DNA from 3 places in the Lactobacillus taiwanensis genome. Region 2 is predicted to be linked to each of the others. Evidence: predicted binding sites of a transcription regulator. Region 2 holds the regulator's gene; each other region holds the start of a gene.

Region 1 (7,248 bases), 520 kb from region 2:
TTGACCATAGGCCTCACCTCCGGGAGAAAAAATAACCGCCGCTCATAAAACTTTCTGCATGAATGATTATAGAGAAAGTCGGTTTGTAAAAGAAGGCGAACAAGTCAAAAAAGATTAACCAAATTGGTAAAGATTGTATTCAAAGTTTGAATATTGAAACTTTTGCTGGGATGGAATTATTCCTCTTTTTTAATTTTAATAAAAACTAAAGTCATCGCTGCAATACTAATGTAAAAATTAAGATAATACCGTTATATAAGTTTTTACTCGAACATAGTAGAAAGCAATAAAAAATACCGATTATCAAGATGGATGATAAATCGGTATTTTTATTAGTAAATTTTATCCTACTTAAAATTTAAAACCCATAAGAAGATAATAAATACTACAAATAGTACCCACATCATTGGGCTAACTTCTTTACCACGTTTTGCAGAAACCATACAAATTGGGTAAGTAATCATTCCTAATGCCAAACCGTCAGAAATTGAGTAGGTAAGTGGCATACCAAGTAAGATCAAGAATGCAGGCACTGCAATTTCTAACTTGTTCCAGTGAATGTGCGCAGTATTTTGTGCCATTAAAACCCCAACAATGATTAAGGCAGGAGCAGTTACTTGAGTAGTAAAGACTCCAAGTAGTGGACTAAAGATCATTGAGATTAAGAAGAAGAGAGCAACAAAGACAGCAGTTAAACCAGAACGTCCACCAACTGCAATACCAGCACTTGATTCAACAAAGGCACCAACAGGTGAAGTACCGAAGATTGAACCAAACATCATAGCAGTTGAATCAGCTGCGAGTGCTTTACCAACACGTGGCATTTTATTGTTTTTCATAAAGCCAGCTTGTTGAGCAAGACCAATTAAAGTACCAGCAGTATCAAAGAAAGTAACAAGTAAGAAGGTTAAAACGACAACCCACATTTGAAGTGAATTAATGTCCTTAACGTGGAAAATTGCTTGTCCAAAGGTTGGTGCAAGGCTTGGCGCTAAAGAAATAAACTTATGTGGTACAGCAATTTGACCAGTACAAATACCGAAAATTGATGCTGCAATCATTCCGATGAAAATTGCACCTGGAACGCCTAAGATCATTAAAATTACAGTAACGATTAAGCCAAAAATCGTGATCCAAACAAGTGGATTATGAAGTGATCCTAAACCAACTAAAGTCGACTTGTTAGCAACAATTAAACCACCATTTTGTAAACCGAGGAAGGCAATAAAAAGACCGATACCTGATGAAATGGCAAATTTTAAGTCTGAAGGAATTGAATCAATAATCTTTTCTCTTAACTTAAATAAAGTAATTAAAATGAAAATAATTGATGCAACGAAAACACTAGCTAACGCGGTTTCCCAGGATACTTTCATACCAATACATACTGTATAAGCAAAGAAGGCGTTAATACCTAAAGCAGGTGCTTCACCAATTGGATAATTAGCTACAATACCCATGATTGCTGTACCAAGAGCGGCAGCTAGGGCAGTAGCAGTGAAAACAGCTCCCGTATTCATGCCACTAGCACCAAGAACACTTGGATTAACAAAAAGGATGTAAGACATACTAATAAAGGTAGTTAGACCTGCAATGAATTCAGTTCTAATATTAGTTCCCAACTTTTCTAAATGAAAGTAGTTTTTTATAAAATTCATTTTGTCCTCCAGACATAATGTTCGTTTTTTAGCTTTAAATAAGCAACTTTTACAGTGTAGCATTCAAATAAATAAATGTAAACACGAATTTTAATTCGAGAAAGCGCTAAAAAAGCTATGTAGAGTGTTTAATTGGTACTTAGTGAATTATTTCATAATAGCTTTTATTTAATAAATAGATTAAACAGTCCTAAAATTAAGATAGATAGAAACCTACTGAATGATTGGAGGAAAATTTGATGACAACTTACTATAAGGGCTTTCCACAAAGTACTAGAGAAGAAAAATTACATATGGTTAATTTGAATGAACTAGAAAATGAAGCAAAATATGTAATACCAGAAGCAGCCTACTACTACATAGCTAGTGGAGCTGAAAACGAATGGACTTGGCGTAATAATACGCAGGCATTTAATCATTTTCAAATTGTTCCTCGTGCTCTAACTGGAATGCAGGATCCGGAATTAAATACTGAATTTTTAGGGATGAAGTTAAAGACTCCTGTTATGATCTGTCCAATTGCCTGTCATGGTATTGCTAATGCAGAAGCAGAAATTGATACTGCTAAGGGTGCAAAGGCTGCAGGTTCCTTGTTTGGAATGAGTACATATGCTAATAAGAGTGTTCAAGAGGTTCAAGCAGCAGTTGGAGATTCTCCTCGTTATATGCAGTTGTACCTAAGTAAAAATTGGGACTTTAATAAGATGGTAATTGAAGAATCTGTTAAAGCTGGTTTCACTGGTTTCTTCTTAACAGTAGATGCACTAGTTAGTGGTTATCGTGAAGCAAACTTGCGGACTAATTTCACTTATCCTGTACCACTTGCTTTCTTTAATGAGTGGAATGGCGGAAAAGGTGAAGGTCAAAGTGTTGCTCAAATGTATGCCTCCTCTGCACAAAATATTGGACCAGACGATATTCGGAAGATTAAGGAAATTGCCGATGTGCCTGTAATTGTTAAGGGTATTGAATGCGCAGAAGATGCAATGCTTGCAATTGGTGCTGGAGCAGACGGAATTGTAGTTTCTAACCACGGAGGACGTGAAGTTGACGGAGCTCCTGCTACAATTGATGTTTTGCCAGAAATTGCTAAAGCTGTTAAGAGTTATGACCACCGTGTTCCAATTATTCTTGATGGCGGTGTTCGTCGTGGTTCTCATATCTTTAAGGCATTAGCATTGGGTGCCGACTTAGTTGGTATTGGACGTCCATTCTTATATGGTTTAGCACTTGGTGGTGCCCAAGGTGTTCAATCAGTTATTGAACAATTGAATAAAGAATTGTTAATTGATATGCAATTAACTGGTTGTAAAACAATTGAAGATATTAAACATGCTAAGATTGATCATATTGACTATACAGCTGATTGGGGAATTTCTTCAACGAGTAAGAGTGTTATGAAGCCATATCCTGTTACTAAAGAAAATCAATTAACTGGTGAAGCAGCCGATGCCGTCAGCGGTGCTTCAAGACATTAGTTTAATGGGATGAATATATGAAAAAACTGCGATCCAACACGATCGCAGTTTTTGCTTTATTTAACTAAATTAGGTTTCCAATTTTCGTCAAGCTTACCCATTTCTTTGAGTTTAGCAACGATTTGGTTCAAGACTTCTTGACGATCTTCTTCACTAGCCATGAAGTCTAATTTATCACCATCAATAGTCATTTTTGGTGAATAATCATACTTCTCATACCATGGCTTGTAGTAGCGGAGCAGGCGCTTGTAATAGTCTTCTAAACTTGGATCATAACTCAATTGTTCATAATTACGACCACGTTTTTGAATACGTTTAAGCATGGTATCGTATGAAACATCGATATGGACAAGCAGATCAGGATTCTTTTTAGGCATCCGATCTAATTCACTCATCATATTATGTAGAAGTTCGTAATATGTATCTACTTCTTCTTTAGTTGCACGACCAATATCGGCATTCATTTGGAAGAAAAGTGCTTCTTCGTAGATAGAACGATCAAGTACGTTATTATCGTCAGTTAACGCTGCTTTAATACTTTGGAAGCGAGTATTTAAGAAATAAACTTGCAATAAAAAAGCGTACTTTTTGGGATTTTCGTAGAATAATGGCAAAACAGGATTATCGTCTACACTTTCATAAAAAGGATTAGTACCTAAATATTTAGATAGAATACCTGTTAGACTGGATTTTCCGGCTCCAATGGGACCACTTAATACAATAACTGTCATCACGTTCCTTCTATTCGTTAACTAGTTCAAATTACCTATCTCAGCAAGTTTTTGATCGATTGTGCTGATAACTTTCTTTCGTGCATCTTCATTGGCAACAAAGTCGTATTTATCACCATCAATCATCATCTTTGGGGATGCATTATATTTTTCATACCAAGGCTCATAATAGGATAAAAGACGTGCATAGTAGTCTTTTAGATCTGGATCAGTTGATAATTGCTCAAACTTCCGGCCCCGCTTTTGAATGCGATAAAGCATGGTATCAAGAGATACATGAATATAGATTAGAAGATCAGGTTTCTTACTTGGATTACCTGGTGCTTGTTCCATCATGTTCTCAAGTAAGCTGTCATAGATCTTAAACTCAGTAGGATCTGCAATACCACTATCAACATTCATTTTGAAAAATAAAGCATCTTCGTAAATGGAACGATCAGACACACTGTTGTGATCGCGAATAGCTTGGTTGATTTGAGCCAAACGGTGATTTAGAAGATAGGTATTTAAAAGAAAAGTATAGTGTGCCATGTCTTTATAATAAAGTGGCAAAATTGGGTTGTTATCTACGCCTTCATAAAAGGCTTGGGTGCCTAGATGTTCTGCAAGAAGACTGGTTAAACTGGATTTTCCGGCTCCAATAGGCCCGCTCAATACAATAACTGTCATCACGTTCTTTCTACAATATATAGTTTGCTTTAATAGTGTAATTCAATATCTGGTATGAAAACAAGTGGTTTTTTAATTTGCTATAAAAGAAAAAAGTCAAGCGAACACGCAAAAAAATCGCAAAAAAGAAAAAACGAACTAATCTAAAAAAGATTAATTCGCTAAAATAAACGGTTTTAAATGAGGATTAATTTCTGTATTTTGGATCAAGCTTTGCAGCAGCTACTTCGTCGCAAATAATTGTTACATCTGGGTGATCTTGTAAGATAGATGCAGGAACTTCTTCAGTAACGGGACCTTCGACTAATGCCTTAACAGCGTCTTGTTTTGATTCACCGAAAGCAAGTAGAACGATCTTTTTACTGTTCATGATTGATCTAATTCCCATACAAATAGCTTGACGAGGAACTTCGTCTTCATTATCGAAGAAGCGTGAGTTTGCTTTAATAGTACTTTCAGTTAATTGAACTTTATGAGTTAAGCTGCCAAAAGGAGTTCCCGGTTCGTTGAACGCAATGTGTCCGTTTCTACCAACACCTAAAATTTGGATATCAATAGGATTTGCAGCGATAATGTCGTTATAACGATCAACTTCTTCATCGATATCCTTTGCCATTCCATTTGGAATATAAGAATGTTTAAATGGCTTCTTATCAAATAAGTGCTTTTGCATGAAGTAGTGATAACTTTGATCATTATCTGGATGTAAGCCATAATATTCATCTAAGTTGATACTTGTCATGTCAGAGAAGTCTAGGTCGCTGTCGCACATATCGTCATACAGTGGAATTGGAGAAGAACCAGTAGCTAAACCTAAAACTTTGTCACCGTCTTCCATTCCCTTTTTAATAATTTCAAATGCCTTAGTGCCGCCTTCAATATTATCTTTAGTTACGATGATTTTCATAATATATACCTCCTCGTTCATTGGTCTAGTCCATTATAAAATATAAAATTGGTCTAGTCAAATTAAACCGCTAACATTTTTAATTTTATTTTTTTCTGCGGTAAAATCTAGGTGAGGTGAGAAGAGATGGAGAAGAGTTTTGAGGAAAGTAATCTATCAGGTTTAGGTATGGGAACTTGGGGAATTGGCGAAGACACTTCAAAGAAAAAAGATGAACTTGCTGCCCTTCGCTATGGCTTAGATCATGGAATTAAAGTAATCGATACTGCGGAAATGTATGGTGAAGGAAAAAGTGAAAAGCTAGTTGGCGAGGCGATTAGAGGCTATGACCGGAGTAAAATCTTTTTAATTTCGAAATTTTATCCATATCATGCTTCTCCAGAATTAGAGCGCCAAAGTTTAGAAAAAAGCTTAAAAAGACTAGGAACCGATTATTTAGATTTATATTTACTCCACTGGCGCGGAGATAAGCGTTTATCTGAAACGGTTCGGGGACTTAAAGAATTAGAAAAAGAAGGACTAATTCGTCATTGGGGTGTGTCAAATTTTGATGTGGCTGATTTAGAAGAACTATTTAGCGTTCCTGGCGGAAAAGACTGTTTTGCTAATGAAGATCTATATAATCTCTCTGAGCGAGGGGTAGAGTACGACGTCTTACCTTGGCAAGAAAAGCACGGCGTTGGCTTTATTGGATATTCTCCCTTTAATTCAGGTAAGGGTGATTCAATCAGAATTACTAATAATCTTAAGATTGTTGCTCGCGCTCACCATGTAACGCCGCATCAAGTGATGCTCGCTTGGACTTTGAGACATGGCAATGTTTTATCGATTCCTAAAGCAGGCACAGTTAAACACATGAAGGAAAATATTGCTGCTCAAGATATTAAACTAACTTCAGATGAAATAAAATTAATCGATAATGACTTTACGCAACCGACTGAAAAGATTCCGCTTGCGATGATATAGTTTGGAAATATTTATAAAATAAAAAAGATTGATTAACCACGTTACTAAAACGTTGGTTAATCAATCTTTTTGCTTTAAGAATTATTTTTTTACGATTTTATTTATATATCTTTATCAACTTTTCGAGATCTTCATTGATTTCTTTAATTTTTTTTGTGCACAATCAAAATGTTTATTTAAATTTACGAGTTCGTTATTCATCAGTTTAGCCAAAGCTTGTAAATCTTCGCTTTGGTTAGCAGCTGATTTTTGTGAATTAATAATAATCTTTGTAGCTCTATCTGGCAATTGTTTTGAACGATCTTGATCACAATGATTATGATAAGATTCATAAAATTTATCATCCTTTTTAGGTTTGAGATTGCGGAGAAAAATAATAAAAGCGGCTTTTGATTTATAAATAAGTTGATATTATGACTCTTTTAGCGATCATATAAATTTGGATAAATTAATTGCTGTTGAAACTTCTTTCTACTTTGATTTTCCCGTAGATGATTTTTTGCTTTGCTTTTTGAACTTGAATCCAAGTATGATATGACAGATTTCCTTGAACTAAGGAAATCCCATTGTTTTTAAGTCCATAACTCAGATTTTTACCAGCAGGAAACTTACCTTTGGCAGTTTCGTCAGCAAGTTTTTCTACTGCAAGGTCAGCACTCTTGATAACTGAAGTAAGGGTAAAATTGGAAGGCTGACCTCCCTTTGCTTGGTAATTTCCAAGTTTAGTTTGATCTTCATCTGAACCAATTACCCACACCTTTTGTTTTACAGGTTGTGCTTGATTAACCTCTTTGGCAGCTTTGAAGACTCCTTGACCACTTTTACCAGCAACTTGAAAA
Region 2 (7,248 bases):
ATATTTATATCTCCCATCGACATATTGATATTAGCAACTACTTCATCCCCAGCAGGCTTAGCTGAATCAAGATATACATTAACATCTCCCATTGAAACATTCACAGTCACCGTTTCTAAGTGTTGCGAATGAACGTAACGCGAAGTAGAAGACATCTTTTCACTAATTACGATATTGTCACCATTGTCTGAACTAGATGTATCAGAGAATACGTGCTCAGCCTTAAATTTATGTGGAGCCTTCAAGTCTGACCAATTAGCATTAACTTTTTCACCATTAATAATCACAGTCGGTCTCCAGCTTTTCTTGAAAATTAATCTCAAACCTCCCCAGATTAAAAATGCTGCTAAAAGTACTGTCCAAGGAACTATACGCTCAATGTGAAGAGGTTTTGCATAAATAATTAATAGGAATGCAATTGAAAAAATACTGCCTCCTAAACTTTTATTAACTAATGATGTAATCAAAGTTGCTCCAAATACAATTGTCCAAAAAATTGCCCAAAAACCTAATTCTAGTGGCATCAAGTGGAGCTGATCTAAAACTAAAAATGCAGCTGCCGCAAGTAAACCTAGCCCCCAAAGAACTCTTCCAAAACTGGCCTTTCTCATGATAATGCCCTTCTCTCTTTTAATCTCTCATTTAAATCTCGGTAATATCTTCTTGAAACATAGACAGTTTTATATGAATCATGAAACTTAATCTGACAATTAGAGATCGATTTAGTAACAGCATAAATCTGATCTAAATTTAATATCGTCGATTTCGATACTCGCATGAACTGCCCATTTAATAAGTTTTCTAGTTCGTATAATTTATACTTAACAAAATATGCATTCCTAGTCGTATGCGCCATTACCTGCCTAGCGTCTGTTTCAAAAAAGAGAATATCGTTAATACTTAAATAATAGGAAGTATTGTCCATCATCCCTTCAATTTGATCAGGATGTTCTGAATCAGTTTGAAGTTGATGATAAATTCTTTCTACCTCAGGCGTTAAACTTTTAGCATGGATCGTTATTTCTGTCTCTTGCTGATCTGGATCAAGCTCAAGCTTAACTTTCACAATTCTCACTTCCTTGTTTCGTTCTTGATATTTATATTAAACATGGATATAAGATTAAAATCTAGTGAAATTGACTAAGCGGTTAATTTAAAGTTCCAAGCGGTCAAAAAAAGCATGAAACTAAAGATGTGGGGGAAAAATTAGTTCATACTTCTTTTAATTTTTAGCTTAATAAATTAATATTCTCGATAAGCTGGAGCCTGGTATTCTTTCATAAACTGCAAAATTTTATCAAAATCAGTTTCAAAATAAATTGCATCTAAATAAATATCTTCTAAAAAGTCGTCTTTATTCATCCGCTTGAGTAATTTATCTAAATTATCATAGAAACCATCATAATTATAGAAAGCCACCGGCTTAGCATTATCACCAATTGCTGTCCAAGAAATAGCTTGACTGATCTCTTCCAAAGTACCAATACTGCCCGGAAGAGCCACCATCCCATCAGCTAACTCCATCATGACGTCTTTTCTTTTATTCATATTTTCAACTACGCGAAAATCTTGTACTTTCTCATAAGCTGCTCCGCGGTCTTTTAATTCTTCAGTAATAATGCCATGGACAATGCCGCCATTTTCTAAAACACCGTCTGCAACTGCCCGCATTAAACCATATTTACCTCCGCCATAGACTAATTCGATCTGATGTTCTGCCATTTTCTTACCAAATTCATAAGCTGTCTTAGCATACTCTGATCGGTTGCCTGTTCGCGCTCCACAATAGACTGCAATCTTTTTAATCATTTTATCTACCTTATTTCTAAAAATTCTATGCGCATTTATCTTAAAATTATTTTCTCTCTGATTACAAATAAAAGTGCATAAAAAATGCACAAGCCTACATGAACTTGTGCAAAACTACTATAATATAGTAGATTATTTTTTGTTCTTATCTTTATCAGAGTCTAAAAAATAAATCAAAGTTTGAAGTTCAGTTGCTAAATCCACATTCTGAACTCTTACGCTAGATGGAGCAGATAAACGAAGCGGCGTAAAGTTCATAATTCCTTTAATTCCGGCATCAAACATTTCATTGGCAGTCTTTTGTGCTGCTGTTTGTGGTACACAAAGGATCGCAATCGTAATTTGTTGTTCACGAAGCTGTTTCTTCATTTCACTCATATCATAAACTGGCACACCTGACATAATTGTTCCAGTAATTTCAGGATTAATGTCAAAAGCAGCGCTAATTCTGATATTATTAGTACGCTTGAAGTTATAATTCAAAAGCGCATGTCCCATATTACCAACACCAACTAAGGCAACGTTAGTTAAAGTATCTTGGTTCAAAATCTTTTTAAAGAAATTAAGCAAGTTCTTAACATCATAGCCATAGCCACGCTTACCCAAAGCACCAAAGTAAGAAAAATCACGACGAATCGAAGCACTGTCAACTTGAACTGCTTCAGCAAGTTCAGTTGAAGAAACCTTTTCTTTTCCTTCATCATTTAAAAAGATCAAATAGCGATAATACAGCGGCAAGCGTCTGGCAGTAGCCTTAGGAATCTTAATTTCATCCATTAAGAGGCCTCTTTCTTTTATAAAATACGAATGTGAAATATTTACTAATCAAACTAATAATAGGCATTCTTTAAGGATAAATCAAGAAACAATTTTCACAAAGGTCATATTTTCATAAAATTTAAAAGATTCACTATGTTAAAATAAGCACTAGGAGAAAAATAATTATGATTATTGCACAAGCTCAAGGCCTCGAACAACGTTTTGGAGGCAATACTATCTTCAGTAACATTTCTTTCTCAGTTCCTGACAATGCCAGAATCGGTCTTGTCGGACCTAATGGAGCTGGGAAAACTACCTTATTAAAGATCATGACTGGTCAACAAGAACCAACTAGTGGTCAATTTACTATTAATAAGGGATTGAAAGTCGGCTACATCGCCCAGGAAAATGGTCTCGATGAAGAAAAAACAATCTGGGATGAAATGCTTACTGTTTTTAATGATTTAATTGAAAAAAATAAAAAGATCACCAAAATGCAGGAGCAAATTGCCGACCATCCCGAAGATGAAGAATTGCTCAAGCGTTATGATCAATTAGCCTACGACTTTGAACAAGAAGGCGGCTTTACCTACCAAGCTGAAATTAAAAGTATTCTTAACGGATTCAATTTCAAAGAAAATACTTGGAATAAAGTAATTGGCACCCTTTCTGGCGGTGAAAAGACGAGACTTGCTTTTGTTAAATTGCTTTTGCAAAAGCCACCAGTATTATTACTTGACGAGCCTACTAACTACCTTGACTTAGACACTTTAGATTGGTTAGAAGCATTCTTGAAAAACTATCAAGGCGCAATTATTACTGTTTCTCACGACCAGTACTTCTTAGATCACTTAGCTAATCAAATTTTTGAATTAAACTTTGGCAAGCTGACTACTTTCAAGGGTAATTACAGCCAATACGTTAAAGAACGCGAATTGATGGATAGCCAGCAAGAAGCTGCTTATGAAAAGCAACAAGAAAAGATCAAAAAAGAAGAAGAATTCATCCAAAAGAACTTAGTTCGTGCTTCAACTACTAAACGTGCTCAAAGTAGACGTAAGGTTTTAGACAAGATGGAGCGAATTAAGCCACCTAAGCATAAACAAAAAGTTCGTATTAACTTCACTAGCGAACGTCCTTCTGGAAAAGAAGTACTGATCGCTAAGGATCTGACTATCGGCTATCCTGATAAAGTAATGGTTTCTGATATCGACTTCCAAGTCAACAAAAATGACCGCGTTGCTATTATCGGCCCTAACGGAATTGGTAAGTCTACCTTGCTCAAGACCATTATGAAAAAACTTGAACCAAAAGATGGCTCAATTAAATATGGCGCAAGCTTAGATATTGGTTATTATGATCAGGAGCTCCAAAGCTTAGATCCTTCAAAGACTGTTCTTGATACGATTTGGGACCGTCACAAGACAATGCCTGAAAAAGATGTCCGCTCTATTTTGGCTTCTTTCTTATTCACTGCCGAAGACATTGATAAGACAGTTGGTCAATTATCTGGTGGTCAAAAGGCTCGACTTACTCTAACTGTTTTGTCTCTTGAAAAAGACAATTTCTTATTAATGGACGAACCTACCAACCACTTAGATATTGAAGCTAAAGAAGTGCTTGAAGAAGCTTTAGATAATTACGACGGTACCCTGCTCTTTGTTTCTCACGATCGTTACTTCATTAATGAATTAGCTAACAAGATTATTTCTGTTCGCAACGGTCATGCTAAGATCTATAATGGTAATTATTCTTACTATTTAGATGAAAAGGCTAAGCAAGCTGCAGCTGCTCAAGAAGCGGAAGCACAAAAAGCAGAAACTGAAACTACTTCATCGGCTAGTCAAAATAAAGGTAAACTATCTTACCAAGAACAAAAGGCACGCGATTCTCAAAAACGTAAGTTAGAACGCGCTGTTAGTGATGCAGAAGCTAGAATTGAAAAGCTGGAAACAGAAGAGCAAGAAATTCAAACTGAGATGGCCAACCCTGATATTGCGGCTTCATTTGAAAAACTCGGTCCGCTTCAAGAAAAATTATCTGCTGTTCAGGAACAACTAGAGCAAGCAAATAATGACTGGGAAAATGCCTTAGAAGCATTAGATGAATTTGAATAATTTTTGACCATCCGATGAGGGATGGTTTTTTATTATTTTAAAAATTTTCGGCTAATTTTAAATTCATGTTAAAATAGTACCTGTCAAAATGAATTGACGGGAGAAGAAAAATGAAATTTAGAAAAAAGATGTTAACTCTTGCCGCAATTGGAACGGCACTTTTAGCAGTTGGATGCTCTAAGACTCAAACTAAGGAGTCTAGTAGCAAAATTCCGACTAAGATTACCAAGAATACTACGGTAACTTTTTGGTATTCATTAACCGGTTCTTCTGAAAAAGCCCTCAAGAAGATGACTGCGGACTTTGAAAAAGGAAATCCAAAAATCAAGATCAAGCTTGAAAGCCAAGGCGGTAATTATGCGGATCTTCAGTCTAAGCTTTCCTCAACAATGCAATCACCTGATAATTTGCCGACTATCACCCAGGCTTATCCAGGATGGTTGTATAATGCCGCTAAGCAAAAAATGCTAGTTGACCTCACTCCTTATGTTAAAAATGATGACCTTGGCTGGGGTCCCTATGCTAAAAGTAATATTAAGCAAGCACTTTGGAACGGCGCAAAAATTAACAATACTCAATACGGAGTCCCATTCAATAAGTCAGTTGAAGTACTTTTCTATAATAAGACTTTACTAGATCAATATAATCTCAAAGTTCCGCAAACAATGGGCGAGCTTAAGTCTGCTTCTGAAAAGATCTATCAAAAGAGTGACCATCAAGTAACTGGGGCTGGTTTTGATGCTTTAAACAATTACTATATGTTGGGGATGAAGGAAAAAGGCATCAACTTTACTAAGAAGATTAACTTTTCTGGTAAAGATTCAAAAGAAGTAATTGACTACTACGCTGATGGGGTTCGTAAGGGCTACTTCATGCAAGCTGGTACTGAAAAATATATGTCTACCCCATTTAATTCTGGTAAGGTAGCAATGTTTATCGGTTCAACTGCTAATGAAGCATATCTAAAACAAGGCTTGAAGAAAGAATATCAATTTGGCATTGCCCCTCGTCCAAGCAAGGTTAATGCGCAACAAGGAACTGATATTTATATGTTTAACCAGGCTAGCGCTAGACAAAAGTCAGCTGCCTTCAAGTATCTAAAATTCTTGACCAGTAAGAAAGAACAATTCTACTGGACTAAAACTACCGGCTATATGCCAGTTAATACGCAAGTCCTAAACTCACAAGCTTACAAGTCACTTAATACAAGTAAAGTACCAGCAATCTTGGCTGAGACTACTAAAGACTTGTACTTCTTACCAGTAACTAAGAATGCCACACCTGCTTATGACCAAGTTCAAGCAAGTATGCAAGCAATCTTAGCTGATGCTAAAAAGAAGAAAAATATTAATCCAGCTATTCAGACTGCCAAGCAAAAATTTGATGCTAGCTGGAAACAATAATTAAACATAAAAAATATGCCTAATTAGATCTATCTTGGTCTAATCAGGCATATTTTTGTATACGGTTAATATTAATATCGCTAATGTCCATTTTTATTGTTTATTTTCCACCCCTTTAGGAACTAATTGCCAGTAAGTACCATCTTGACTTTGGTATGCTCCATTAGAAGCCTTTTTTAAATCAAAGGTTACTTTCCTTGTTTTAATTTTATAGCCATCTTTCAATCGCTCAGTTTTAACCCGTCCTAATTTCACTCATTCACCAGCTTGTGGTCGAGTATTTCCATTCTTCGAAAAGGCATTTAAAATATCTTTACTTAATTTTGATGGCTTGCTCTCTTCATTGCCACCTAAGCGTGTGGCAATATAAGCAGTATTTTTATCAAACATTAAATAAAAAGAATTACTTAACCGGTTATCTTCTTTTTCTAAAGTCATTAGACTTTGACCAACCCATTCCTCAGGAACCGTGGTCTGATTATGATAAAACCATGCTCCTCCACCAACGAAAAGCAATAATGCTACAAAAGTAGCCACAAATAGTTTTTTATTTTTCATAGCTCACTTTTCCTATCTAGAAATATTTACACAAATAATAAATTTATATTTATCATTTGTTGTTTATAATTATCACAGCTTTTTCAGTTTTTATTCATTATGTTGTGCTATACACAACTAAATTTGCCAATATTCCATACAATCTTTATATCCACATTTCATCAGCAATTTTTTTATTTGAGTTGCTTTTTCTGTATTCCCACTAAATAAATTAAAATATAACTCATGACAAATTCGATAAAGCAAAAAATGAGTAGTCGTTTCTAAGCTCGCTAAATAATCTAATGCAGCTTCAATATTATCTCCGTTTAATTTCTGCTTATAGCAATAACAAAGATAATTATTACAAATAATTGCTACTCTTTCCCTCATACTCTCAGAACAAGAATTCTTTTGATAATGTTTTAATAATTGACCAAGAAAATAGTCTACTTGCTCTAAAGAAAATATCTTCATACAATCAGAAAATAATTGTAATGCACCGATATTTTCCACCCAATTTTCATGTTCTGAAAATCTAGTAACTATTTTATTTTTAAAGGCTAGACTTAAGTCAGATAAGCTATTTTCTAAAGAAGCAATAGCAATTATTGTTCGATATT
Region 3 (7,248 bases), 790 kb from region 2:
GTTACAACATTTTGATCACCATAAGCTTCAATAGCCATATTTTCAATCTTATTATTGAAATCTGTTTCATTAACTCCATTAGCTTTAAGACTTAACTTCATTCCTACGCCATGACCTAGTTCAACAACCTTCTTAATTAAGGCATCAACTAATTCTTGAGTAGTGTCTCCCTTTAAACCTAAACTACGTGCAATTTCTGCATAATCTTTATCTGCTCTAAAAGTTGAATAATGCGGACGCATAGCAAGTTTTCTAGGCTTCTTAGAATTAAATTTAATTACATATGGCATTGCAATTGCATCACTTAAGCCACTTGGAACACCAAATTCAGATGATTCAGTATGAGCAATTGCATGACCTACTCCTAAGAATGCATTTGCGTATGCCATACCAGCCAGGGTAGCAGCATTGTGCATTCTACTTCTTGCACTTTGATCACCATTATATGACTTCTCTAAGTTTTCAAAAATCAATTTAATAGCTTCCATTGACCAACCACGAGTAAAGTCAGTGGCCATTGTTGAAACGTAACTTTCAACTGCATGAGCTAATGCTTCAAACCCTGAACGAGCAATCAATTCTTTAGGCATAGTTTCTACAAATTGGTCATCAACAATTGCAACATCTGGATTTAAAGAATAATCACAAAGAGTATGTTTAATACCCGTTTTAGTATCTTTAATAATTGAAAATGGAGATACTTCTGAACCAGTACCCGAAGTAGTTGGAATACATACTAATTGAATGGCATTATATTTTGGAAATCTTACTGTTCTTTTTCTAATATCTAGAAATTTTGAATAAGCATCTTCAAAACTCATATCTGGATTTTCATAAAATAAACGCATTGCCTTGGCAGCATCCATTACTGAGCCACCACCAACAGCAATAACTACATCAGGCTTAAAGATATTCATTCTATGAACTCCATCAGCAATGATATCGGTATCTGGATCTTTAGTTACTGCTTGAAAAACTTCATAGCTCTTTTTACCACGACGTTGACTAATGATATCAGTAATTTCATTAATATATTTACTTGCTACGCCTTCATCAGTCACAATGAAAAATCTTTCAACATCTGGCATATGCTTTAGATAATTTGCCGCATTATGTTCGAAATAAGTTTTCTTCGGTACCTTAATCCATTGCATATTGTCACGACGTTTTGCAACTGTCTTAATGTTTAGCAAGTCTCTAGCACCAATATTATGTGAGAATGTGTTTGCACCATAAGATCCAGTTCCTAAAGTAAGTGAAGGAAGCATATTATTGTAAAGATCACCAACACCACCAACTGAAGCCGGAGAATTTACCAAAATACGACATGCATCCATCTTCATTGAAAAGTCATCAATTACTTTTTCATCTTGAGAATGAACACCAGCAGTATGACCACGACCGCCATAGTTTAGAAGATCAGTACAAATCTTGTAAGCATCTTCGTGATCCTTAGCTTTATACATAGTAAATACTGGAGAAAGTTTTTCAGCAGATAAAGGATACTTTTTACCTACTCCCTTATATTCAGCGATAATTACTTTAGTATCTTCTGGTACATCTACACCACATAATTTTGCAATTTGATAAGCAGAACGACCTGCAACAGGACCAGCAACTGTTCCTCTCTTAGGATCAATGAATTTCTCTTCAAACTTCTTAATTTCATCTGGCTTCAAGAAGTAACAATTCCAAGACTTGAATTCTTCCTTTACCTTATTGTAAATATCTTCATCTACTACAACAGAGTTTTCAGAAGAACAAATCATTCCATTATCAAAAGTCTTAGATAAAACAATATCATATACAGACTCCGGAATATTTGCAGTCTTTTCAATATATGATGGACCATTACCAGGACCCACACCAATAGCAGGTTTTCCTGATGAATAAGCAGCCTTAACCATTCCAGGACCACCAGTAGCCAAAATAGTTTGAACGTTTGGATGGTTCATTAACGTACTAGTTGCTTCAAGGCTAGGATATTCAATCCATTGAATAGCATCCTTAGGAGCACCGGCTTTAATTGCGGCTTCACGAATAATTTCACCAGTTTTAACACAACTCTTTTGTGCTTGTGGGTGAAAACCAAAAATAATAGCATTTCTAGTCTTTAATGCAAGCATAGCCTTAAAAATTACAGTTGAAGTTGGGTTAGTAACAGGTGTTACACCAGCTATAACACCTTTTGGTTCTGCAATTTTAATTAATTGCTTTTCTTTATCTTCTTCAATCACGCCAACCGTTTTTTCATGACGAAGACTGTTCCAAATATTTTCGCTAGCAAACATATTTTTTATAGTCTTATCTTCCACTACTCCACGGCCAGTTTCTTCAACTGCCATCTTAGCTAACAAATAACTGTTTTGTTCACCAGCACTTGCAATAGCCTCACAAATTTTATCAACTTGTTCTTGATTAAAATTAGTCATTTCATCCAAGGCATTATGTGCCTTTTCAACATAGCTATTAATCATTTTATTTACATCGATTGCTTTATTTTCTTTTTCAGCCTTTTTATCTTGCACCATCTATTGGGCCTCCTACTCGGAAATCTAGGCATTTTTTATGAACAATCACAGTATAGCGCCTCTCTTAAACGTTTGTAAATGACTTTGTGCACTTTTTTACAAATTCACAATATGATTAAAAGTAAGAAATAACTATTTTCAGTAATGTTAACGATTTCATTTTTACTAATATTGAAAAATATTTCACAACTAATTTCTTAACTCAAATCCTATAAAAAATATTAAAAACTATACAATTTAGCAGTTATCATAGATTTTTATGTTAAAATTTTAATAAACTATGAAAGGAGTTTTATATTTTAATGTCAAAAAATAGCTCAGAATCATCTGAGGTTAAAACTATGAAACGTAGTTTAACGAATGCCCATATTCAACTAATTGCGTTGGGAGGGACAATTGGAACTGGGCTTTTTCTAGGTGTCGGCAACAGTATTGAATTAGCAGGTCCTGCTGTAATTTTTATTTACTGTCTAGTAGGTTTTTTTCTCTTTCTTTTAATGAGAGCATTAGGAGAATTGATACTCTCGGATATTAATAAAAATACTTATATTGATTTTATTAGCGAGTATCTTGGAAAGAGTGTTGGAACTACAACTGGATATTTATATTGGTTCAGTTGGCTGACATTGGCCATGGCAGAAATTACTGCTTTAGGAATTTATTTTCAGTATTGGTGGCCACACCTACAAAGTTGGATTCCGGGATTAATTACTTTATTGGTTTTACTAGCAATTAATCTTATCTCAGCCCGTGTTTTTGGAAATCTCGAATTTAGTTTTGCAATTATAAAAATTGTTACTATCATTGCATTCGTTATTCTTATGTTCTATCTCTTGATTACAAATGGAACAACCAAGTACGGTCATGTAAGTTGGCAAAATATGGTAGTCGATGGAGGTATATTTGCAAAGGGACCAAAAGGTTTCTTATTAGGATTTCAAATGGTAATTTTTAGTTTCATTGGCGTTGAACTAATTGGATTAACTGCGGCTGAAGCTAAAGAACCTAAAAAAACTATTACTCGTGCAATCGATCAATTACCAGTTAGAATTATTTTATTCTATGTTCTAGCAATTCTTAGTATTTTATTGGCTATACCGTGGGATAAAGTTTCAACATCCAGTTCACCATTTGTTCAAGCATTAGGTGCAACTGGAATTAAAAATGCAGGTTCCATTATTAATTTCGTGGTAATAAGTGCTGCTATTTCATCAACTAATAGTTTTATCTATAGCGCTGGCCGCTTATTATTTTCAATAAACTATAAGAGTAAGAATAAGATAAGTAAGCATTTAGGGAAATTAAACCATCGTCAATTACCTAAAAACGCTTTAATATTTTCAACAATTTTAATTGCATTAGCTCCATTATTAAATTTCTTTTTAAAAGACGCTTTCACATTTATTTCTGCAACAGCAACAAGTATGTTCTTAGTAATTTGGTCGATAATGATTATTACCCATATGACATATAGAAAGAAAACGCCTAAACTGGAGCTCCCTTCATTTAAAATGCCACTTTATCCTTTATCTGATCTAGCAGTATTGCTTTTCTTTATTTCGATGATTATTGTATTACTAATTTTTCCAAATTACCGTATTCCAATGATAAGTGCAGGGATCATCTTTATAATCTTAGTTTGCATTACGCATTTTATACAAAAAAAGACAAATTGATTTTTTAGTCTCTAGTTTTATTTAACTAGAGACTTTTTTAATATCAAAAATAAAAACTATACAAAGAAAAAGGAAGAATAAAGTCTTCACTTCATTCTTCCCTTTTCTCTATCCTTTAAACTCCGGCTGTCAGACTCGAACTGACGACAACCTGATTAACAGTCAGGTGCTCTACCAACTGAGCTAAGCCGGAATATTAAAAAAGAGCACGGCGACTACCTACCCTCGCAGGCAGTTTCCCACCAACTACTCTCGGCGTTAAGAAGCTTAACTTCTGTGTTCGGCATGGGAACAGGTGTATCCTTCTTGCCATCGCCACCGTACTCTTTCTTGAGCTTTTACACTCAAAACTGAATATAATCTTCTGCTCTAAACCTTTGAGCTTTGGTCAAGTGCTCGACTGATTAGTACTAGTCCGCTCCACATATCACTATGCTTCCACTCCTAGCCTATCTACCTCATCGTCTTTAAGGTGTCTTACTGCTTACGCATCGGAAATCTCATCTTGAGGGGGGCTTCGCACTTAGATGCTTTCAGCGCTTATCCCTTCCATACATAGCTACCCAGCGATGCCTTTGGCAAGACAACTGGTACACCAGCGGTATGTCCATCCCGGTCCTCTCGTACTAAGGACAGCTCCTCTCAAATTTCCTACGCCCACGACGGATAGGGACCGAACTGTCTCACGACGTTCTGAACCCAGCTCGCGTGCCGCTTTAATGGGCGAACAGCCCAACCCTTGGGACCGACTTCAGCCCCAGGATGCGACGAGCCGACATCGAGGTGCCAAACCTCCCCGTCGATGTGAACTCTTGGGGGAGATAAGCCTGTTATCCCCAGGGTAGCTTTTATCCGTTGAGTGATGGCCTTTCCATGCAGTACCACCAGATCACTAAGCCCGACTTTCGTCCCTGCTCGAGGTGTACCTCTCGCAGTCAAGCTCCCTTATACCTTTACACTCTGCGAATGATTTCCAACCATTCTGAGGGAACCTTTGGGCGCCTCCGTTACATTTTAGGAGGCGACCGCCCCAGTCAAACTGCCCACCTGACACTGTCCTCCAGAACGCTCAGCTCTGTGAGTTAGAGGATCCATCAAACAAGGGTAGTATCCCAACATTGCCTCCGGTAAGACTAGCGTCCTACTTTCTCTGGCTCCTACCTATCCTGTACATGTTTAACAAATACTCAATATCAAGCTACAGTAAAGCTCCATGGGGTCTTTCCGTCCTGTCGCGGGTAACCCGCATCTTCACGGGTATTATAATTTCACCGAGTCTCTCGTTGAGACAGTGCCCAAATCATTACACCTTTCGTGCAGGTCGGAACTTACCCGACAAGGAATTTCGCTACCTTAGGACCGTTATAGTTACGGCCGCCGTTTACTGGGGCTTCAATTCAAACCTTCGCTTTCGCTAAGCTCTCCTCTTAACCTTCCAGCACCGGGCAGGTGTCAGCACCTATACGTCATCTTACGATTTTGCAGATACCTGTGTTTTTGATAAACAGTTGTTTGGGCCTATTCACTGCGGCTGATATTTTACTATCAGCACCCCTTCTCCCGAAGTTACGGGGTCATTTTGCCGAGTTCCTTAACGAGAGTTCTCTCGCTCACCTGAGTGTTCTCCACTCGACTACCTGTGTCGGTTTGCGGTACGGGTAAAATTGTTCTGGCTAGAAGCTTTTCTTGGCAGTGTGACATCATGACCTTCGCTACTTTTATTTCGCTCCGCGTCACAGCTTGAAATCTAAAGACAAGCATTTGACTCATCTTTTTCTTACTGCTTGCACATGTATTTCCAGCAACATGCGTCATTAGCCTCCTGCGTCCCTCCTTTGCTCTTATCGAACAATTTCAGTACAGGAATCTCTACCTGTTGTCCATCGGCTACGCCTCTCGGCCTTACCTTAGGTCCCGACTTACCCTGGGCGGACGAGCCTGCCCCAGGAAACCTTAGTCTTTCGGCGGATAGGATTCTCACCTATCTTTCGCTACTCATACCGGCATTCTCACTTCTAAGCGCTCCATTAGTCCTCTCGATCTAACTTCGCCGCACTTAGAACGCTCTCCTACCACGCATATAATATATGCATCCACAGTTTCGGTACTATGCTTAGCCCCGGTACATTTTCGGCGCAGCGTCACTCGACTAGTGAGCTATTACGCACTCTTTAAATGGTGGCTGCTTCTAAGCCAACATCCTAGTTGTCTACGCAACTCCACATCCTTTCCACTTAGCATAGATTTGGGGACCTTAACTGGTGATCTGGGCTGTTTCCCTTTCGACTACGGATCTTATCACTCGCAGTCTGACTCCCGTGCATTGATATCTGGCATTCGGAGTTTATCTGGATTCAGTAACCCCTGACGGGCCCCTAGTCCAAACAGCGCTCTACCTCCATTATCATTCACACGAGGCTAGCCCTAAAGCTATTTCGGAGAGAACCAGCTATCTCCAAGTTCGTTTGGAATTTCACCGCTACCCACAACTCATCCCCGCGATTTTTAACTCACGTGGGTTCGGTCCTCCAGCGTGTTTACCACGCCTTCAACCTGGTCATGGGTAGGTCACTTGGTTTCGGGTCTACGTCATGATACTCTTTCGCCCTCTTCAGACTCGCTTTCGCTCCGGCTCCGTCTTTTCTGACTTAACCTTGCACCATAACGTAACTCGCCGGTTCATTCTACAAAAGGCACGCCATTACACTTTAATGTGCTCTGACTACTTGTAGGCACACGGTTTCAGGTTCTTTTTCACTCCCCTTCCGGGGTTCTTTTCACCTTTCCCTCACGGTACTGGTTCACTATCGGTCACTAGTTAGTATTTAGCCTTGCGAGATGGTCCTCGCGGTTTCAATCGGGATTCCTCGTGTCCCGACCTACTCAGGATCCTGCTAAGTCTCTCTGCAATTTCGCTTACGGGGCTTTCACCCTCTCTGGCTTATCTTTCCAGATAATTCTGCTATCACTTCAAGTACTATATCGCAGTCCTACTACCCCAACTGGCAAGCCAGCTGGTTTGGGCTCTTTCCTGTTCGCTC

What was found. The regulator Rex, encoded in region 2, represses fermentation and respiration genes when NADH is low (regulators of the CRP and FNR family bind a similar motif). The targets are predictions, from matches to a motif close to TTGTGAANTANTTCACAA.
Region 1: H1A07_RS09055 (alpha-hydroxy-acid oxidizing protein) is a predicted target of Rex. The motif match lies at 1,799-1,816, and genes of this name have one in related genera.
Region 3: adhE (bifunctional acetaldehyde-CoA/alcohol dehydrogenase) is a predicted target of Rex. The motif match lies at 2,703-2,720, and genes of this name have one in related genera.

What each region holds. Positions count from the first base shown of each region.
Region 1 is NZ_CP059276.1:1,839,152-1,846,399, reverse strand. It holds gene H1A07_RS09060 (NCS2 family permease) at 348-1,658, opposite strand; gene H1A07_RS09055 (alpha-hydroxy-acid oxidizing protein) at 1,898-3,136, shown strand; gene H1A07_RS09050 (deoxynucleoside kinase) at 3,193-3,867, opposite strand; gene H1A07_RS09045 (deoxynucleoside kinase) at 3,889-4,539, opposite strand; gene H1A07_RS09040 (glucosamine-6-phosphate deaminase) at 4,724-5,443, opposite strand; gene H1A07_RS09035 (aldo/keto reductase) at 5,570-6,409, shown strand; gene H1A07_RS09030 (BMP family lipoprotein) at 6,858-7,248, opposite strand, start outside.
Region 2 is NZ_CP059276.1:460,415-467,662, reverse strand. It holds gene H1A07_RS02235 (LiaF transmembrane domain-containing protein) at 1-611, opposite strand, end outside; gene H1A07_RS02230 (LytTR family DNA-binding domain-containing protein) at 608-1,066, opposite strand; gene H1A07_RS02225 (LOG family protein) at 1,243-1,809, opposite strand; gene H1A07_RS02220 (redox-sensing transcriptional repressor Rex) at 1,942-2,586, opposite strand; gene H1A07_RS02215 (ABC-F family ATP-binding cassette domain-containing protein) at 2,754-4,685, shown strand; gene H1A07_RS02210 (extracellular solute-binding protein) at 4,796-6,088, shown strand; partial or broken gene H1A07_RS02205 (hypothetical protein) at 6,182-6,646, opposite strand; gene H1A07_RS02200 (helix-turn-helix domain-containing protein) at 6,764-7,248, opposite strand, start outside.
Region 3 is NZ_CP059276.1:1,560,201-1,567,448, forward strand. It holds gene adhE (bifunctional acetaldehyde-CoA/alcohol dehydrogenase) at 1-2,531, opposite strand, end outside; gene H1A07_RS07585 (amino acid permease) at 2,834-4,207, shown strand; tRNA gene H1A07_RS07590 (tRNA-Asn) at 4,328-4,400, opposite strand; rRNA gene rrf (5S ribosomal RNA) at 4,414-4,530, opposite strand; rRNA gene H1A07_RS07600 (23S ribosomal RNA) at 4,592-7,248, opposite strand, start outside.